2 regions of the Pseudoalteromonas pernae genome follow, and region 2 is predicted to be linked to the other one. Evidence: riboswitches for the same ligand, from Rfam matches in the RefSeq annotation. Region 2 holds a riboswitch; the other holds the start of a gene.
The links. Region 2 has a riboswitch for cyclic di-GMP ahead of V1358_RS14500 (Ig-like domain-containing protein). Riboswitches for the same ligand answer to the same signal wherever they lie in the genome.
Positions count from the first base shown of each region.

Region 1 (8,005 bases), on a different contig from region 2:
AACTCTATTACCGACGCGCTCAATCATGCCTATGGTTTTGAGCCGCTCTACGTGGGTATTGTCATTTGTATTCTCGCTGCGCTCATCGTGGTTGGTGGGCTACGAAGCATTGCTCGCTTTTCACAGATGATTGTGCCATTTATGGCCGTTGGCTATGTACTGGTGGCAGTCGGGATTACGCTTTGGAATATCGAACTGGTACCAACCATGATATATCACATAATCAGCTCCGCCTTTGGTTTTGACCAAGTCGCAGGGGGCACCTTCGCAGCGGCTATTCAACACGGGATTAACCGCGGCTTATATTCTAACGAAGCAGGCGCCGGCAGCGTACCCCATGCCGCGGCAAGTGCAGCACCTGTACCCAACCACCCAGCTACGCAAGGCTTTGTGCAAATGCTCGGAGTATTCGTAGACACTATGATTCTGTGTACCTGCACCGCTATCATCGTGCTGCTGGCAGGCGGTGAGCAAACGGGAGAAATGGAAGGCATACGTCTAACACAAGATGCGATGACTTTCCACCTAGGTGCAGGTGGGGAAGACTTTGTCGCCGCTGCGATTGCGCTGTTTTCATTTACCTCCGTCGTGGCAAACTACGCCTATGGCGAGTCCAACCTGCACATGTTCAAACTCGACAATAAAATCGGCAGAACGATATACACTGCGGGTTATTTGAGTGTGATCATTTGGGGGTCAGCAGCCGCACTGCCAAAAGTGTGGGCCATGGCGGATATGGCACTTGGGCTGATGACGGTTATCAACGTGATTGCCATTATTTTGATGACGCCGACTGTGGTTAACATTACCAAGGATTACATCAACCAGCGCAACGCAAATAAAATACCCGAGTACAAAACCGGAAACTGTGAAATTCAAGGTCAATCTGAAAAAGGGATTTGGGACTAAGCGTTATGTGATGTTTCTAGAACCTCTCGCTCATTGAAGCGTTTATCCAATCGCGCAGGAACTAGAAACATTAACCTATGATTGATTATTTGACGCCTTTTCCGTCACACCCTTGCTCCATTAAGAGATCATAAGCGGCTTTAGCTTGCACAAGGCCGTTACCATATTTGTAATCGTACCCTGTATCACCTAAATCCATTGCTGATGCGCTCAGCGCGTTGCGTATCTCGTAGTTGTTACACTGTGGGAAGTGACTCCACACTAATGCGGCAACACCAGAAACATGAGGTGTGGCCATCGATGTACCCGACATTGATGCATACAGGTCCCCGGGGTATGTTGAAATAACATCAACGCCTGGCGCCGCTAGTTCAACTTGTGATGTTCTTTGTGAGAAATCAGCATGGTTCATTTGATCATCAACGGCAGCAACAGACACAACTGAGTCGTACGAGGCTGGGTAGCTGTGTGTAGCGTTACCATCATTACCCGCAGCGGCAATTGCTAACACGCCAGCACGTTCCAAACGTGCAAATGCTCTTTGTTCCACTTTAGTGGAAAATGCACCTCCTAGGCTCATGCTCACTACTTTCGCACCGGCATCAGCACAATCACTCACAGCACCAGCTAAGTCTGACGCGTAAACAAAGCCACCGTCATCATTGAATACACGCACAATGTGAAGGTCTGCCATACCGGACCCAAGTACGCCCGTGACGCCACCATTACCGTCGATACCCGCGATAGTTCCAGCAACATGAGTACCATGACCATGGCCATCCATATACCACGGACCCGCCCCCTCATCATCGCCGGTTACATTTGATGATGGTAGATCCTTATGGCCTAAATCATAACCTGTATCGACAATACAAACCTTGATGCCGCCCAGATAACTCAACTCCCCTGCTTGCACCATATCTATGCCATAAGGAACATAGTCTTGGAAATCTGCTGGTGTAGCAGCCTCTGGACCCATGTTACGAATCGGATCCAGCTCTAGTGACTTTATCGCTTTATTACCTTTGACCGTATTGTAAACATCTAAGTTGATTACAGCGGCAATTGCATTGTCGTTATCCAACTCTTGCATTACCTGGCCACCAGCAGCTTCTATCGCGCTCACTAAATCTTTTTTGTTCCCTTTGTGATATTCAAAAATAATACGGGTACTTTTACTTTCTAATTTAGTTGTATCATCGACCAGCTCTGCCTGTGCTGAAAAAGCAGTGGCAACCATTATGGGTAATAGACTTTTCTTAAACATCTGCTTTCTCCTTATTCAGCGTCAGATTTATCTGGGCAAGTATGTTGTTGAATATTTCCATTAACGGTACCCACATTGGAATAACCATCAAATGGGCCATCGATTAAGTTAAAAGCAGTGATGGCACCATGAAAATTCCCCTTACCTTCACCGGTATCGAAAAAGCACACAAACCCCGTACCATCTCCAGGTGCCGCTGGATTTTTGGATGAATAGCTAAATTGAGCCTCATACTGATCTTCACAGTTACACTCCTGTACACCTGAATCGATACCCTCATCGGTTAATGTACAAAAGCCAAAATTATCGACTTCAGCATTGAGGCTTACACCCCCGATGGACTCAAAATCAATTGCACTGTGATCGATGTAATTTACACGGCCCTTTACTTCTTCGCCTCCGCAGTTTTGGGCGTTAAAGGTAAATACGGCGTTCTTATCGCCCCCAGCGGATGCCATGGAGCCGCCCCCTGTGAACTTGTGTTCTCCAACAAAAGTACATCCTGTTGACAACATGCCGGCCACAAGTGCGGCAGTGATTAGTTTGAGCTTTGATTGGACCATTACGTCCTCCCGTTATAATTGTGTTCAACTTACTTAACGACTTTTCATAGAATGACGCGTTGCAGTTTCGTCGAAGTCATCCGTTGTGAAGTTCAAACAGTTGTTAGAGCTACCCCTAAGTAGCAATGCACCTTCAGCTGTGTGAAGTTTTAGTTTAAAAGGTTAAAACGAAGTAACATATTGAGCGCATTAACTAAAATATGTAGGCATTTGACCTAGAGCACTTAGCAAATGACCTAGGACAAATGATTTATTAACGCCTTACTTAGACTAGGTGTTGCTCCTATTAATCAAACAACACACGCTAATTCATGATGGTGATAGAGGTAATTAGTTGAGAAGAGAATTGATCGTTTTTTTATATTCAATTGCTGCTTGTGTTCTGTTGGTAACATTCAAGTGTCTAAATATTGCACTTGCATGAACTCGAATGGTTTTCTCAGAAAGATTCAGCTGTCGCGCAATAGCCTTGTTACTGTATCCTTCAGATATAAAATGCAGCACTTTTTTCTGACTTGGTGTTAAGTGTTTCAGGTATTCATGTGTTTTAGATAATTCACTAGAGACAGTATTATCCTTGTTTTCACTCAGGTATTTCGAAATGACAGATGTGAAGACAGTATCTAGTTCTGCTTTTGAAATGAACTCTGTAGCCCCTGCATCTAAGCACTGTGTGCAACTCTCAAAATCATCATTGCCGCTAATAACTATGATAGGTGTGAGCGGGTGGTGCTCACGAATGTACTGGATCCCTTGGATTCCAACACAACCTGGCATAGCTAAGTCTGTGATAATTAAATCAATACTGGGTGTGGACTGCTCCATTAATCGAAACAGTTGCTGATAACAATAAGCTGACTCTATCTCAATGCCTCGCCTCAGTGACTTTATCTTATGCGTAATTGCATAAACAATTAGGGGATGATCGTCCGCAACAATAATTTTCATAGCTCGCCCTCCTAGCAATACTTATCGTTGAACAGTTAGGCCCTTAATAAACATAGATTCAACCCGAAAAAGGTACAAATTAAGAACACATCCTTTTACTGCTCTTCGTTCACCATCCTATTAATTAACTGCAAACGCAACAAATAGAAATCTGACCATTAGCCCTGAGTCACACCATCTACCTCGTCCTATGTTCCTATTTTATTTAAATTATATTGGAATTTAGTATTTCTCTTGCTACCCTGCCTTGTAACAATTTTATAACACGTTTGGCAAACCATTCGAAAGGGTGGGACGCAAAGTCACCGGTCTAAGGGGGTCAGCCCTATGATAGCGGGATTGCTAGTACAGTTCGGGAACTCGGGCTGTCTATCTTTGCGTTGCAAATGACCAGATTTATATTTGGAGCAACACTATGAAACTCAGTTCTGCACATAAACTCAGCGCGATCGTTAGCGCTATCAGTATCGCGGTGAGTAGCTATGCAGTAGCAAAACCCGATAGCGAACAACAGCTGCAATTACCCTACCAAGCGCTGGACAAACTGCCCGATAACCGATTAAAGAAAAGTCTGAATAAGCTACCAGCGCATGTGCAAACTAAGGTACTGAGCAAGCTTTCAACACTGAATATCCCAGTTATCGACACCGATTACATCGAAGCAGATGCGTCAGGCGAGTTGTTTTACATTGAAGAAGGCTTAACCTCCTCATCGACAGAGCTCGATATTGCAGTTGTTGCAGCGGCGTTACCCGAGATTGACGTATTCAAGCTACACAGTAAGCCCAATGCAGCGAACACAGTGTATTTGGACTTTGATGGTGGCATCGTCAGTGGTAAAGCATGGGGCGGTGGTAAAACCTATGACACGCTTCCCTATGATTTAGACGGCGATCCAAGCACATTTAACGAAACGGAACGTAGCCGTATTCATTTAATTTGGGCACGTATGGCTGATGACTTCTCAGCGTTCGATATCAATGTAACCACCGAGGCGCCAGCGAGCTTTGGGCCCAAAGTTGGTTGGGTGTTATTTACTAAAGACAGTGATGCCACTGATGTTGCTTTGCCATCACAAGGTGCCGGTGGTGTTGCCTATGTAAATGTTTGGGGTGGCAGTAACTACACTTACTATCAACCCGCTTTCGTATATTACAACCGCCTTGCAGGAGGCGCGGCAACAACCATGTCTGAGGCGGGTTCACACGAACTGGGACACAATCTTGGCCTTAGTCATGACGGAACCTCTACCACCTCTTACTATGGCGGTTTAGGCGAAACCAACGATCTAAATAGTTGGGCGCCAATCATGGGTAACTCGTACAGTAAAAATATTACTCAGTGGAGTAAAGGCGAATACCCTGACGCCAACCAATTTCAAGATGACATCGCCATCATGGCGACCAAATTGGGTTCGTCGATTGACCAAGAGGGCAATGAACAATCACCAATCGCCTTAGTTGTGGATCAAGCGGGTCAATTTTCTGCAACGAATCGCGAAGCGGACCCTAGCAACGTTGAAGCAGCTAACAAGGGTACTATCGAGCAAGGTGACAGCGATTGGTTTCAATTCAGCGCAGGCACTGGTGCCGCTCAATTCACAGCAACGCCAGCGTGGGATGCGTTTACACGCACCAATCGCCGCGGTTCAAATTTGGATGTTGGCTTACGACTGTATGACGCACAGGGCAATTTATTGGCAACGGCAGAGCCACAAACAGATACCAACGCCAATATTCAAATTGATCTGGCGGCGGGCATTCACTTACTTGAAGTGTATGGCACATCAGGCCCTTATGTGAGTGATTACGCAAGCCAAGGTCATTACTACCTAAACGGCTTTGTGCCGCCAGCAGCACCTGACACCACAGCACCAGATCCTAACCCGATGAACTTCGCAGCAGCGCCAGCTGCAATCAGTGACAGTGCAGTGACAATGCAAGCAACCACTGCCATTGATGATAACGGCTCCACTGTCAGTTACTTGTTTAATTGCAACCAAAGCGGCAATGATTGCTCAACGGGCGTATGGCAAAGTAGCACATCATTCACAGCTACAGGCTTGGCGCCGAATACTCAGTATTGTTTTAGCGTGCAGGCGAAAGATTTAGCGAACAATACCACCCTACCTTCTGCGTCCTTGTGTGCGACCACGCTAGATAAATTACTACCTCCAAACGCTCCGTCATTGCTAAGCACAACGAACGGCCAAGATGGCACCGCATCCTTAAGTTGGGCTGACAACAGTGACAACGAGAACAGCTTTGACATTCAACGTGAAAAACAACACAAGAATGGTCAATGGCGTGCAACCCAAATCATTGCGCAAACAGCTGCAGATACCACAGGCTATGTGGATGCCAGCGACAGTGGGACTTTCCGCTACCGCGTACGCGCCACAAATAACGCTGGCGCTTCGACCTGGAGCAATTGGAGTTCGGTGACGGTTACAACCTCTGGAAGCGGCGGTGGCGGCGGTGACAAGCCATGTCGAGGAAAAAACTGTGCAAAGTGAAATGGGAGTAAGACTGGTGCAAGGAAGCACTAAAGCAACACAGTTTGTTCGCTATTTTTAATCAATTGATTCCCCTGAAATTGAGCCCAAAGCAGCCTAATGGCTGCTTTTTTTATATCAGCATCTCGCGACTCGCGCGCCGTGGCTTTAAGCGTTTCGTTCACCGCTCTTGTTGTAACGAGTTTATCAACTCCTTCGGAACATCATATTGATGCTGTAAGAAGTGGCCAACAAGGTAGGTGTGGGTTTGCGCTCCTGTAAAAAAAGGACACTGATTTAGCGTCCTTTTCTTAAATGCATTTATTTACTATCGCTACGCGTAGTTAAAACTATCAATATGAATCCGCTGGTCGCTTACACCCCTTTTGTGCAGAGCCGTGATGGTGTCATCCATCATTGCCTGCGGGCCACAGAGGTAAAAATGAGCACTGAGCAACAACTCATCGGTGATGTCTTGGAACATACTTTGCTGCGCATACCCCTTCCTTCCTTGCCAGTTAGCACTAGGTTGCGATAACACCCCAGTGAAATGGAAGTTGGCAAATTGCTGGCTTAAGCGCTCAAATTCACTGCGGTATAATAAATCGCCTTGGCTGCGAGCACCAAAGTAAAAATGAATCGGCTGTTGATAGTGTCGATTTAACAACAAGTCTTGGATGATGGAATGCAGGGGCGCCATACCTGAACCTGCACCGACCACAATGATAGGCGCGTTAATCGAAGGTTCGACATAAAACTCTTCGAAAGGCCCCACAGCATCTATGGTGTCACCCACTTTGAGATTACACATATAGCTTGAACCGCTGCCAGCTGGCACTCCCTGCTCCGGTGCTCGTTGATATTTAACCGTAAACACCAGTTCATCAGTGAGCTCTGAAACCGAAGCAAGCGAATAATTGCGTGAGCAAGCCTGCGCCTCAAATGTGCCCTCTTCCACCTCCTGCCAGTGTGCTTGATATTGCTCAGGGAGCCTATCTGGCTTCGCTTTGACGACTCCACCTGGAATTAAAAAGCGCATAAACGCTCCCGCTTTGTATTGCAGTCCTTGCGCAGGCAACTTAAAGCGTAACTCTTTGATTTCAGGCGTCACAAACTCACTACTCAACAAGGTCAGTGTCATTTTTTGGGCGTCGGTGATATCAAACAAGGTCATGTCTTGCACATCATCCGAGAAATGCTGACATGCTAGTCGAAATCCTTGCTCAAGCTCTGGCTGCGAGAAATGCTGTTTGTCTGCTGAGGTTACTTGTGGTGCAGGGTTAATAAGCACTTTACAGCGGCCACACGTGCCGCCACCGCCACAGCTCGAAGGCAGAGCAATATTATGCTCGCTAAGCCCATCAAGCAGGTTGGTGGCTGTTGAAATATCAACATGATCCAAAAGCTGCTGTTGATGATCAAAGAGCTTAATTTCTCTGTGCGAAGAGAATAATTTAACCTTGTATTGGCCGCGCTTGATTAAATCCAACGTCCAAATAAATCCTGTTAGGGTTAACCACAAAGTGACGAACGCAAAGAGGATAATTTGAATACTGTTGAAATTGCCTTTATTGCCGTAATCCATAAAGTGCAGCATAAAGAAGATACCAGCGAAACGTTTGTGAGCATCACTGTGACCAACAACACGTCCAGAACCAGCCTCTATGTAGACACTGGTTTCAATGTCATCGTTAAAATCGACACGCCATGAAGCATTTTTCTGCTTGGGGAAATCTTCAATTGGTGGTTGCAACAGACGCACTTGCCCCACCTCACCGGGTCCATTATAAGAGCGCTTTGCAAGTCGCGTAGCAAAAGCGCCAT
Region 1 covers NZ_JBDODM010000001.1:850,679-858,683, forward strand. Annotated here, with positions in the region: gene V1358_RS03710 (alanine/glycine:cation symporter family protein) at 1-909, shown strand, start outside; gene V1358_RS03715 (S8 family peptidase) at 995-2,176, opposite strand; gene V1358_RS03720 (hypothetical protein) at 2,188-2,739, opposite strand; gene V1358_RS03725 (response regulator) at 3,070-3,687, opposite strand; cyclic di-GMP riboswitch class I at 3,949-4,034, shown strand; gene V1358_RS03730 (M12 family metallo-peptidase) at 4,103-6,202, shown strand; gene V1358_RS03735 (2Fe-2S iron-sulfur cluster-binding protein) at 6,516-8,005, opposite strand, start outside.
Region 1: linked by a shared signal. The riboswitch ahead of V1358_RS03730 (M12 family metallo-peptidase) and the one ahead of V1358_RS14500 (Ig-like domain-containing protein) in region 2 are both predicted to bind cyclic di-GMP.

Region 2 (8,005 bases):
GACAACTCGCTCGATATGATTTTGTAACGGTGCCGGAGTGGGCCTATATCGCCTAGGTCTGTGCACGTAAAACCCTCGCATAATACAAAGTGGTTTATACGCTCAATCAATTGCGGGGCGATCAGTCCTGATGTGCGATGCTGAGGACTTTGTTCATAAAATCCTCTTTATTTTTATCGCTTTGATAGTCAAGGTGATAGGTATTGTGAAATCCAAAACGTAGCAGCACACCACTGCCTTCAATGTAGACTGTGTAGCCATCTATATCACTATAGGCGTACAGTCCTTGGTACAACTTTCCTTTTTCTGTTTGCTCGCCGTGTTTTTGAATCTGTTCGTACACATTGAGTAGAGTTTTGGTATCGATATCGTTTTTCATAACTGGTTATCCTGATAAATGTGCCTTAGTGTTATTCTTTGGGCGCACGTCGTAAAATTAAACTCAGATACAAAGATAGTAGGAAAAAGATTTGCGAGTACAAGTATTAGGAAGTAGTTCTGGGACGCCAACAACGCAAAGAAATGTATCAGCTTATGCGGTGTTTAGAGACGATTTAAAACCTTGGTATCTTGTCGATTGTGGTGAAGGGACCCAACATCAAATTCTTAAAAGCACGCTCGCTATCTACCATCTTGAAGCCATTTTCATAACCCATAAACATGGCGATCACTGCTATGGGCTCCCCGGTTTGATAGCTTCCGCTGGGTTGTCTGGCAGAACCCACCCTATGTATCTTATCGCGCCTGACGAAGTGCTTTCTTTTGTGCGAGCTGTGCTGGAAATGACCGAGTTAACCTTAGCGTTTGAGCTGAAATTACTCAGTGTTGAACAATGCGCTGGCCAGTCTTTCTCGTGGGTCGATGTCACCACATGCCCACTAAAACATCGGGTCCCCAGCTACGCTTATAAATTCGTTGAGACTCAGATAGTACGCAAATTAAATATCAACAAGTTAACTGAACATGGTATCCCCAGTGGACCACATTTTAACTTATTACAACGTGGCGAAAATACGTCCTTCAACGGTCAAATATTGCTCAGTGATGACTACACATTTAATGCATGGCGGGCACGCGTCATTATTGTTTGTGGCGATAACGAAGCACCAAAGTGCTTGGATGACGAGATTGAGGGCACGGATTTGCTGGTGCATGAAGCGACGTTTTTAGCGGTAGATTTAAAAAAGGTGGGTTTTCATACCGGCCACAGTGACGTTGAGCGAGTGGCGGAATATGCGCAAAAACGAGAGCTCCCAAGCCTGCTACTCACGCATTTCAGTGCTCGATATGGTGGGGAACTGTGCATGAATAGGATAAAAGAAACTGCGCAAGCCCGATACAGTGGCGCTCTCTATATCGCTGCTGATGGCATGACGATTGAAGTTGACAAGCAGGGTGTTTCTCACCTTATCGAAGCACAATTCAGCGGTTAATTTGCTTTGATTTTAACGTTTTATATTGCCTTGGGGTCATTCCGACCACGTGCTTAAACTGCCGCGTAAAATGGGCTTGATCAGCAAAACCGATGTCATGGGCGATTTGGGTCAGTGATGTGTTGGGGTTGGTCTTGATGGTAGCCCTTGCTCTGGCAACTTTCTTCAATATATCAATGGTTTTTAACGGCAAGCCTATTTGATTGAGGGCATGGCGTTCCACTGAGCGTTTGCTCATCTTTATGGTATCAGCAACAACACTACTGTTGCCGCATTCGTTAATAAGTCGGGCACTTAGCTTCAAATGAGGAGTCGCGTTTTCTGAGCTGCTTTTGAGTAGTTGTTCGGTAAATTGTGTAAAAGACATGTTTGGGTGCAGCAGTGGTAAAAATGCTGTGCGAGGTAAGTCACCGATCGCGAGCATCTGTCCTGTTAGCTCATGCGCAGGAAGGTTAATGAGGGCTTGTTGTTGACCAATGTGAAAACGTGCGCCGAACATATGGGCATCGGCACTACACCTAATAATTTGAGCTTGTTCGTTGGCACCGCATACATACACTCCCTCAGTGAGTAAGCAATCATTGATATATACGTGTGGGCCACGAACAACAAACAAGCCCATCCGCCCATCGGCGTGTAATAGTTGCTCGCTCCAAAGGTTATCCTTACTGACCTTTGAGCACCAAATCTCAGAAATCGATTTGTCGTCGAGAGTGCGCGTTGATAACCCAAAATGATCAATGGGTTGTAACTTGCTGGCATACATCTCACTGGGGAGTAACGTCATAGCTGTCGCTTTTATTCAATTTCTGGCTCTAGCTTATTGCTATTGTAGATGTAGTACAATCTTAGCGAGCACAAAAATGAAACGATTATTGATATTTTTTATGGCAGTGATACCCATGCTTACTTTTGCACACCCTTTGCAAGATGTGCGTGTTGTGGCATTGGATAGCCAACAAAGCATCTCTGTTAAAAACTATGCCCAAGGCAAACCCCTTTACATTGAAATGTGGGCCACTTGGTGTAGTCCATGCATGAAACAAATGCCGGCTTTGCAAAAGCATTACAGAGAATTTGGTGAAGACATCGCTTTCTTGGCGGTTAACATCGACCTCAATGACGACGCCGAGGCGATTCAAAAGGTCGTTGATAAATTTGGTCTTACAGTACCAATGGCTCAAGATACCGAAAATTCATTAGCAACCACGATGCAGCTAAACGGCACGCCATTGCATTTGGTATTCAATCGCAAGGGTGATCTTGTATATCGCACGCATGAAACCGATGAGCAGCTAGAAACAGTGTTAACGCAACTCAAGCAGGGTGTTGAACTTGCTGCCATTGCACCGACACAGACTAAAGCGTATGACTACCAATTTGATACTGATATCGTATTGTTCAGTGCAATTTGGTGTGAAACTTATTGGGCAACGCGTAACCCCAAAGCGGCGCAAGAGTGCCAGCAAGCAAGAATGCAAGTCAATGGCATGCTTAGACAAGGTAAGTCAGTTACAGTTGTAGTGTCTAACTTGTGGACTTCAGAACAAGATGCGACTGCTTATAAAGGGGAGTTTGCTGATGAAGTGACTATGGTGATTGATGAGAACGGTAAATTGTTTAAACGCCATGGTATTAAATCGATACCACGTATCCTGACCTTAGACTCTGAGTTGCGTTAAACAGGCCCGTTGCGTTGTGCTTTGCGGGCTTTAGCGCAACGCTTAGAACAATATTTAACTTCTTCCCAATTCAATTGCCACTTCTTGCGCCAACTGAACTCCAGCCCACAAATAGGGCAAGTCTTGCTGGGTAAATGAGCTTTTTTGTGGGCCATCTTGCAACTTGTTGGTCGTGTTTTAAGTTTAAAACGTATTGGTAATAAGTGAGGATCATTTTTGTGTTGCTAACAAGGCTACTACAGAACAGCACAAAAACTGGGACAAAATGACCAAATTGCGTCACTATATTATTGCGCATTAATGATTTTGTGCCGTGTTATACGAGGTTAATCACGCAGGAGAAAATGAACACTTTTTATGAGTGATTTCATAGCGCGTTCAGTTAAAACTGCTAATCTCAAAAGATACTTCTTTAAGGAACAAAACGATGAAAGCATATATTTATGTAGGTTTGATTGGACTCAGCTTAGTAACAGGTATGGCGTACGCCAAAGATAAGGATAAGGACAAGCACGATCACAAAAGCTTGCCACCTGGCTTAGAGAAGAAAGTAGATAATGGCGGCGACTTGCCTCCAGGCTGGCAGAAAAAGTTGAGACGTGGTGACATTTTAGACCGCGACATTTATCGCCGCGGCAAAGTAATCAATCGCGGTGGGGATGGCCTCATCTCTATCGAAGTAGACGGTTCTATCATCCGATTGATAGATGATACCCGTGAGATTGTTGATATCATTAGCCGTTAAAACTAACGTATACGATACGAACTCAGCCCGATGCTGGGTTCGTCTCCATCTATCATCCTCTTGAAGACTACCTCCGCGAATAACCCTCATATATTCCGACAAATCTGGCGACACAAAACCCTACCGGTATTAAATGCCGCTGTTGCAAATTTGTAAATTAAATTAGGCTCTACCGTCAGGTTTCTGTTCTCTAGCTTTGTAACCATGCAAAGTAATCACTTTGACATCACTCGCTGATTACACTTTCACCAATAAACTGAAAATAGAGCTCTATCTGGCAGGATTTTCACCATATTTGTGTGATTAAAATGCACGCTATTCAAATTATGGGGTAATAACTTATTCCTAAGAAAAAATGTTTGCTTCTTGCTTGTTGATTTCATTAGGAATTCAAAAGTAGCTCAAAAAAAGCACAATTTTGTTGTTGAGTTTTTTGCAATCATGTTGCTAAAATTATGCTCAACGCGGTGCTTGATCGCCTGCGTTCCTTTTTCGAAAGCACTCTCGAAATGGCAAACATCAAGTAATTGGTGGACGCAAAGCCACAGGCCCTACTAGTAAAATAGAGGGTGGCTGGGTTACCGAAGGAATGTGATCAAGAGCTCAGTATAAATACTGAATGCTTTCGAAGTGATGTTTAAACTTTGAGAGGGTTCAGTTGTGAGCACCAAACTTTGCACTTTAACGTCTACGAACACCACTTTCACAGCAAGTAAAGCTTGCGCGTATACCGCGCTAATGCTTGGTTTGAGCTTTACTGCAATGCGAGTACAGGCAGCAATGCCACAAGCCCAACAAGTTAAGTTGCAAACTCTACAACTAACATCAATGGCCAAAACGAACAATGGCCAAAGCTCGATGTCTACTGGTCAAATGCTGGCCGTGGCGAAAGAGCGCCAAAACGCGCAGTACCATCTTCTCGGTCAAGACCCAAGTACCGTTCTTCGTACAATTATCCCGCAAACAAAACGTGGCACTATGCCCGCTGACGTTGCGGCAACCTTAGCTCAGAAAAAACAGGTAACCGGTGAGTTAGAGCTTGTTTATCTTGATTCTGAGGAACAAGGTAAAACGCGCCTTCGTTATTTCCTTGATACCGGCAACGAACACATTGAGCTATTCGTTGCGACTAATGCACAAAGTCAGGAGTTAAAATCTGGAGACAAATTGAGTGTTAAGGGCTGGCAGTTCACCCAAAACACTGAACAAAACGCCACTACTCGCATGTTACTTGATAACGACTTATCTAGCTTACAAGTGCTCGCAGCGGGTGATGCATCAAGCGATTCGACTTCGGGTGTAACTTCACCACTGACTGGTACAACGGGTGAGCAAAAAACCTTGGTGCTATTACTTAACTTCCAAGATAACCCAAGCTTACAACCATGGACCGAACAAGAAGTTCAGGACATGGTTTTTGGTCGCGTCAACGACTATTTCAAAGAGGCTTCATATGGCCAAACATGGTTAAGCGGTGATGTACGTGGCTACTACACTATGCCGATTGACACTACCTGTGACTACTTTGGTATGGATCAGCACGCTCGCCAAGTAGCAAAAGACAATGGTGTTGATTTGAGCCAATACCAACGCCTAGTGTATATGCTGCCCAAAAACGATAGCTGCGGTTGGCGTGGTCAAGGCACCGTAGGTGGAACGCCTTCACGTGCTTGGTTAAACGGTGAATTGAATCTAATGACGATTGGCCATGAGCTTGGTCACAACCTAGGTTTGAAACACGCTAAAGAATTGAGCTGTGGCTCTGGTTATATTAGCGATTCGTGTTTTGCTGTTACTTACGGTGACAAATTTGACATCATGGGTAAATCTGAAGGTCACTTCAATGCATTTAATAAAGAGCGTTTGGGTTGGCTTACTCAAAATGCTGGTCAAGTAGTGACTGCACATGAAGACGGCAACTATATCATCGAGCCGCTTAGTACAGCGATGTCAGGTAATGCTAAAGCGTTGAAAGTGCGCCGTGGTACAGATGCAACAACAGGTGCACCACTTTGGTATTACCTAGAGTATCGTCAAGCGCAAGGTTTCGATTCATTTATGGCCGGTACCGCAGCAACCAATGGTGTATTGGTGCACTTAAATCAATCAAAAGATGATATCGAGAGTAGTCAAATCCTCGACATGACACCTAAAAGTAGTATTTATGACCTTGATGATGCAGCGTTAGTCGCAGGGAGCACCTATACCGATGAAGTTGCGGGTGTAAGTATTTCAACTGAGTGGGTAAACGCAACGGTTGCCAGCGTATCAGTTAGCTATACAGGCCAAATGTGTGCAGCGGCTAATCCAACGATAAATGTGTCTCCAGTCGCGAGTGCATGGGTAGCTCCGGGAACGACCGTAACTTATAACGCAACATTGAGTAACCAAGACAGCCTGGAGTGCTCAGCATCTGAATTTACTGTAACTCCTACTGTTCCTGCGGGCTGGGTAGCAACGGCTGCCACTGCAACAGTCTTACCAGGTCAAAGTGCTTCAGTGAGCTTTGAAGTGACTTCCCCTGCAGCGGCAACAGATGGTTTTTATGATATAGCTGTAACAGCAGTTAATGCGTCTGACGCACAATACACTGGTGCTATGACAGTTTCTTATGTTGTAGAAGCACCAGTTGCTCAATGTGAGCTGGCAAATCCGACTTGGGTGTTAGCTGCAAACAATCCTGAGGCTGTAGAGGCTGGCACTGCAGTGAGCTACCAAGGCACGCTGACAAATAATAACAGCGAGTCATGTGACACTACTGAATTTACTGTTGATGCGACATTACCAGCTGGTTTTAGCGCCGCTACTCAAACTGTGGCATTGGCTTCAGGTCAGTCACAGACAATCGATTTAGACGTAGTTTCATCAACGACTGTAGATGCAGGTGTGTATGACTTTAGTGTTGTGGCAAACAACATTGCGCAAACTCAGTATCAATCAGCAGTGACTGCAACCTACGTAGTGGCAGAGCCAGCACCTGTGTGTGTTGCTAACGCGCCGGTTGTTGGTGTGCAAACTACAGCGGGTACTGTGAATGCCGGTCAAGAGCAGCTCTATACTGTAACTGTAACTAACAACAATACAGATTGTGCACCGGCATCTTATTCGCTATCAATCATGACACCAGCAGATTGGTTCGCAGACAGTGCCCACATCACACTCGCTGATGGCGCAACTGAAACCGTGACCTTAGCGGTAGTCTCGGCTAATGATGCAACCGCAGGCACTTATGGTATGACATTAGTGGCTCAAGATCTGGAAAACAGTAATCTGAGCGCTTTCGCAACACTTTCATACAACATAGTTGCAAGTGTTAATCATGCGCCAATCGCGCAAGGTGACGCGGTAACCATCACCTCAAAAGGCGCAGTCACTATTAATGTACTGGCAAATGATATCGATGAAGATGGTGACACTTTGACCATTAGCTCACTAACACAAGGTAGCAAAGGGTCTGTCACCATTAACGCAAATGGTCACCTAGAGTACACACCAGCAAAAAGCTTTAAAAGCACTGATAGTTTTAGCTACACGGTTAGCGATGGTGAGTATGAGTCAACCACAACGGTAACTATTACCCTTTCTTCAGCAACAAGCGGTGGTGATACAGGAGGTTCAACCGGCGGTGGTAAAAAAGGCAAGGGTGGTAACTAACGATTTCACCTAGCTAAAGGAATAAATAAAAGGAGCCGGGACTGAGTCGCGGCTCCTTGCTTGGTTTTAGCGTTTTATATACGCCGTACGAACACTGTTTTTTCTAACTCAACATTCGCTAATCGCTAATCGCCAAAGGCTAAGTTAGTTACCAAAGCCATAGACTTGGATATCTACTTTATTGATAGTTGCATCGCCTTCATCATCTTCTAATGTAATGATTAGCTCATTGAGTTGATTAATAGCGGCAACACTATCTAGGCCAGGTCTGTATTCAATGGTGAAGGCACAAGAGTATGTTGAACCCGGTGAACCATTATAAGTGAGAAGCTGTCCTTGATTACATGCTGGGTAGTTCTGATTTTCATACGAACCACCTGAGTTAATCAATTTAAAGCCATCAACCGTCAAATCAGGCGAAGTCTCTTCCTCAGCGAACACATCAAATCCATCGAATAACATGGAAGTTAAGGTTACATTCTCAATACCCG
Region 2 covers NZ_JBDODM010000006.1:101,335-109,339, forward strand. Annotated here, with positions in the region: gene V1358_RS14465 (hypothetical protein) at 1-66, opposite strand, end outside; gene V1358_RS14470 (DUF3081 family protein) at 122-379, opposite strand; gene V1358_RS14475 (MBL fold metallo-hydrolase) at 471-1,433, shown strand; gene V1358_RS14480 (helix-turn-helix domain-containing protein) at 1,423-2,220, opposite strand; gene V1358_RS14485 (TlpA family protein disulfide reductase) at 2,297-3,115, shown strand; gene V1358_RS14490 (DUF2256 domain-containing protein) at 3,112-3,270, opposite strand; gene V1358_RS14495 (hypothetical protein) at 3,543-3,860, shown strand; cyclic di-GMP riboswitch class I at 4,362-4,446, shown strand; gene V1358_RS14500 (Ig-like domain-containing protein) at 4,521-7,514, shown strand; gene V1358_RS14505 (hypothetical protein) at 7,659-8,005, opposite strand, start outside.